DNA from 2 places in the Marinobacter shunpengi genome. Region 2 is predicted to be linked to the other one. Evidence: predicted binding sites of a transcription regulator. Region 2 holds the regulator's gene; the other holds the start of a gene.
What was found. The regulator FliA, encoded in region 2, starts transcription of late flagellar genes. The targets are predictions, from matches to a motif close to CTAAAGTTTNNNNNNNNNNNGCCGNTAA.
Positions count from the first base shown of each region.

Region 1: ACJO3T_RS14565 (methyl-accepting chemotaxis protein) is a predicted target of FliA. The motif match lies at 1,399-1,426, and genes of this name have one in related genera.

Region 1 is NZ_JBJJLA010000019.1:232,437-234,899, reverse strand. Features, by position in the region: gene ACJO3T_RS14565 (methyl-accepting chemotaxis protein) at 1-1,352, opposite strand, end outside; gene ACJO3T_RS14560 (GNAT family N-acetyltransferase) at 1,549-2,463, shown strand, end outside.
Region 2 is NZ_JBJJLA010000015.1:379,554-382,016, forward strand. Features, by position in the region: gene ACJO3T_RS09735 (protein phosphatase CheZ) at 1-104, opposite strand, end outside; gene cheY (chemotaxis response regulator CheY) at 154-537, opposite strand; gene ACJO3T_RS09745 (RNA polymerase sigma factor FliA) at 753-1,502, opposite strand; gene ACJO3T_RS09750 (MinD/ParA family protein) at 1,534-2,352, opposite strand; gene flhF (flagellar biosynthesis GTPase FlhF) at 2,444-2,463, opposite strand, start outside.

The DNA of each region.
Region 1 (2,463 bases), on a different contig from region 2:
AGGCGCTCAATCACCTGGGCGGCACTGCCAATCTCTTCCGCCAGCCGGTCCACCGCGTCCCGGGACTGGGACACCGTGCCCACCGTCTCCCGCGCATCGGAATCGGCTGTCTGGGCTGCATCGGCGGTCTGCTGGGCATTGCGGGCAATTTCCGAAGCGGCGGCGGACATCTCGTTGATCGCCGTGGCAATCATGTCCACCTCCTGCTGCTGGCCCTCGACACTGCTGCGGCTGGTGCTGGCAGTCTGGCGCAGGGCCGCCACTGACTCATGCAGTTCACCGGCGCCCCGCTGGGCGTCCCGGACAACCCCCTGGATGTTGGCCACAAACTCGTTGAAGCTCCCGGCCAGTCGCCCGAACTCATCCTTGGTCTCCACATCCAGCCGGCGGGTCAGATCCGCGTCGCCGCTGGCAATATCCGCCATGGCATTGTTCAGGCGATGTACCGGTCGCATCAGCACCCGGATACCCAGGTGCAGCAGGATCAGGGCAACCACCAGGCCGACCACCAGGATCAGAAGGCCTGTGGTGCGGGCCTTGCGGACCGGCGCGTTCACCAGATCCTCATTGGCAAACATGGCCAGGTGCCAGTTCACGCCACGGGCCTGCTCAATCTCGTGGAAGCTTACCCGCCACGGAGTCTCCTCAATGACCACGGTACTGGCTTCACCACCGAACCGAGGCTCCTGCCCCAGAAACCCGGAAATGGGTTCCCCCACCAGATCACTGTTTGGATGGTAGAGCACCGTGCCGTCACCACCGACCAGGGCGACATAACCGGTATCCGCCAGGTTGACGCTACCCAGAAGCTCATCCACCACATCCAGGGTAATGTCCGCCCCGGCCACGCCCCGATATTCCCCGGAGCTCACCGGCGCCAGGGTCGACAGGATCATCTGCCCCGACGAGGCGTCCTTGTAGGGCTTGGTAATGGAGGCCCGACCCAGCTCCTGCGCCAGCTTGTACCAGGGGCGGGTACGGGGATCGTAACCGTCAGGCAGGGTCTGTTGCGCCTCACGGTCGGGCATCAGCATCTTGCCATCGGTGCGTCCCACATAGACGTTGTTGAACCCGCCACCGACGTTGGCGGACTGCAGGATGGCCCTCGCCTGCCCGTCGTCTTCCGCCGACGCCAGCGCCCCGGCAACGCCCTCGGTCATCTTCAGTCGGGTGTTGAGCCACTCCGCGATACTCGCCGTGGCCTGGCTGGCGGTATCCGCCGCCATGGACTCGACGTAGCGGCTTGTGGTGGCGGTCAGCCGGTGGTCGCCGGTAACGGCGTAGCTACCGACTACAAGGACAAGCAAAATACCGAATGCGATCAGCAGTTTCTGGCCGAAGGACAGATTCACTGGCGTTCTCCCGTGGTGAATAGGCTGGAAGGCGTTACTGGAATGCATGTCGGCCACGGGGACGAAGTCTTTAACAAACTTCTGATACCATCACGGTTTTCGGCACCCTGATACAGAGGCTGGCGACACCGCCAATCCCGGTCAGTGTCTACAATGGGTCTTGAACACCCCCTATCGAACAGGAGCCACCATCGCCATGGCACATGAAGAACTGCACCTGAGCCTGCGCAACCTTGAAGACAGTGACTATGAGCAACTCAAGGTGCTGATGGACCGGGTCTACAACGATATTGGCGGTGCCTGGCCCCGGGACACCATCAAGGCGCTGGTCGACCAGTTCCCGGATGGCCAGATCTGCATTGAGGACAGTGGTGAGCTGGTGGCGGTCGCGCTGACGGTCTGTGTGAAGTACGAGCGCTTCAGCAACCCCCACACCTATGACGACCTGATCCTCCGCAACGAGAAGATCTGGCACAACGCCAATGGCGATTCCCTGTACGGCCTGGATGTGTTCATCCATCCGGACTACCGGGGCTATCGCCTGGGTCGCCGCCTTTACGAGGCCCGCAAGGAACTCTGCCGGTCCAAGAACCTGCGGGCCATCCTGGCGGGTGGCCGTATCCCCAACTACCACAAGTATGCCAGTCAGTACACGCCGGCGGAGTACATCCAGCGGGTGGATCGCAAGGAGATTTACGACCCCATCCTGACCTTCCAGCTCTCGAATGATTTCCAGGTCACCCGGCTGATGCACAAATACCTGCCGGAGGATGAAAAATCATTGGGTTACGCCACACTCCTCGAGTGGAACAACATCCTCTACACCCCGCCCTCCACGGTGCTCAACACCCGCAGGACCCAGGTGCGCATGGGGGCGGTCCAGTGGCAGATGCGGGAATTCACCTCTGTAGAGGAAGTGCTGAAACAGGTGGAATACTTTGTCGATGCCCTGTCCGACTACAAGAGCGATATCGCCCTGTTCCCGGAGTTCTTCAACGCACCGCTGATGGGGCTCACCGACCAGATGGACCAGACCCGGGCCATCCGTTTCCTGGCCGGTTTCACCGAGCAGTTCCGCAATGAAATGTCCGAGATGGCGGTAAGCTACAAC
Region 2 (2,463 bases):
TAGTCACCGGCATTGACCTGTTTCACCAACTCGTTGGCCTGCTCCTTGAGCTGGCTGGTGATCTCCGGGTCAAGGTTGGGGCCACTGTTTTTATCTTCGCTCATGGGAGCACATCCGGACTGTCGGTTCTGGTTTCAAAGCGTACCCGACGCTTTACTCAATACGCTCGAAGATCTTCTCGATCTTCTCCTTGAGTACGGCGGCCGTGAACGGTTTGACGACGTAGCCGTTAACGCCGGCCTGGGCGGCCGCCACGATCTGGTCACGCTTGGCTTCCGCGGTGACCATCAGGACAGGCAGGTCCTTGATCTGCTCATCGGCGCGAACTTCCTTGAGCAGGTCGAAACCGGACATGCCCGGCATGTTCCAGTCGGTGACCAGAAAGTCATACTTGCCGGAACGAAGCATGGGCAGCGCGGTGTTGCCGTCGTCTGCCTCATCGGTATTGGTAAACCCGAGATCACGCAGCAGGTTCTTGATAATCCGTCGCATTGTGGAGAAGTCGTCCACAATGAGAATCTTCATGTTCTTGTCCAATGGGACCTCCAGTTGGTCGTCGCCGGAATAATGACCTGGGCCTGGCAGTTATGGGCCCGGGCAACGTTTGATCAGGCTGTTCCGCTTCCGCCTGTTTCCGGGCGGTTGGCGTTATTCTAGCAGCCCTGGCGTTGCTTACCGTTTCAATGTGTTATCGCCCAGCAGGGCGTGCTGGATTCCTGTCGCCTCGACGCGCTCTGCACCCGCTCCCGGAATCAGGACGTGCCGGCATCAGACGCCTGCCATTCGGACAGTCGCCCCCGCAACCTCAGAGCGGCCTGGCTATGGATCTGGCTGACCCGGCTCTCACTTACCCCGAGCACGGCGCCGATTTCCTTCAGGTTCAGTTCTTCCTGGTAGTAGAGACTGAGTACCAGCTTCTCACGCTCCGGCAGATCCTCAATGGCCGCCGCCAGGTTCTGGCGGAAGGCGGCGCCCGACACATCATCCAGGGGATTGTCCGAAGCCTCCTGTTCCTGTATCGGCAGCTCCCCGGATTCATTGAGTTCATCCAGGGAAAAAAGTCGACCGGAATTAGTGTCACTGAGGCAGGCGTGGTACTCCGGCAGGGTCATGCCGAGTTCTTCCGCCACTTCGTGATCCTGGGCTTCCCGCCCTTCACGATCCTCCACGGCCTTGATGGCGGCGGACACGCGGCGGGCATTGCGGTGAACTGAGCGTGGCACCCAGTCCCCCTTGCGGATCTCGTCAACGATGGCGCCACGGATACGGATGCCGGCGTAGGTTTCAAAGGAAGCACCACGGTCCGACTGGTATTTTGCGGCAGCTTCCAGCAACCCCACCATACCGGCCTGCATCAGGTCCTCGAGTTGCACGGAATCCGGCAGTCGGGCCATGAGATGCAGGGCGATTTTCTTGACCAGCGGCGCATGCTGCTCCACCAGGTGGTGGGCATCACGCCGGCCGGTCTGATGGTAGATTCCGAGACTTCTGGCCAATGTCATGTATCCGGTTAACCCATACATCAGGATTGGATCAGGCGTTGGTGCTTACCAGGCGCTCCACGAAGAATTCCAGATGCCCCCGGGGGGACGATGGTAGCGGCCAGCTGTCCACCTTCTCGGCCAGGGCCTTGATGGCCAGTGAGGCCTTCGCCCTGGGGTAGGCATCGAGCACCGCCCGCTGCCTCTGGACTGCCTTGCGTACCGCCTCATCGTAAGGAACCATGCCTACATATTGTAGTGCAACATCCAGGAAGCGCTCGGTGACCCGGGTCAGTTTGCCGAACAGGTGTTTGCCTTCCTGCTCGTTACGGACCTGGTTGGCCAGGATGCGGAAGCGGTTAACGCCGTAATCCCGGTTCATCAATTTGATCAGGGCATAGGCATCGGTGATCGAGGTGGGTTCGTCGCAGACCACCAGCAGCAGTTCCTGGGACGCACGCAGGAAGCTGACCACGCTCTCGGAGATACCGGCCGCGGTATCGACAATGAGCACGTCCACCTGATCGCCCAGTTCACTGAAGGCGTTAATCAGGCCAGCGTGCTCCATGGGGGAAAGCTGGGTCATGCGCTGGGTGCCGGAGGACGCGGGAACGATCTTGATACCCCCGGGGCCATTAACCAGCACATCCCGGAGATCACACTCGCCGGCCAGTACGTCGGAAAGGTTTCGACTGGCGGTAATCCCCAGCAGGACGTCAATGTTGGCGAGTCCCAGGTCTGCATCCAGCAGGACGACACGCCGGCCCATCTGCGAGAGGGCAATGCCAAGGTTTACGGAGACGTTGCTCTTACCCACGCCACCCTTGCCACCGGTGACTGCAATAACCTGAACCGGATGTGGTCTGCTCATAGAGGTTCTAGTGTCCCGCCAAGGTTCTTGTCGTTCAGTATTCTGTCATGCCGTGCCTGAAACCACACCGGCCAGCGCCGGGTGAAGGCGGTCAGGCACCTGCCGCCATGG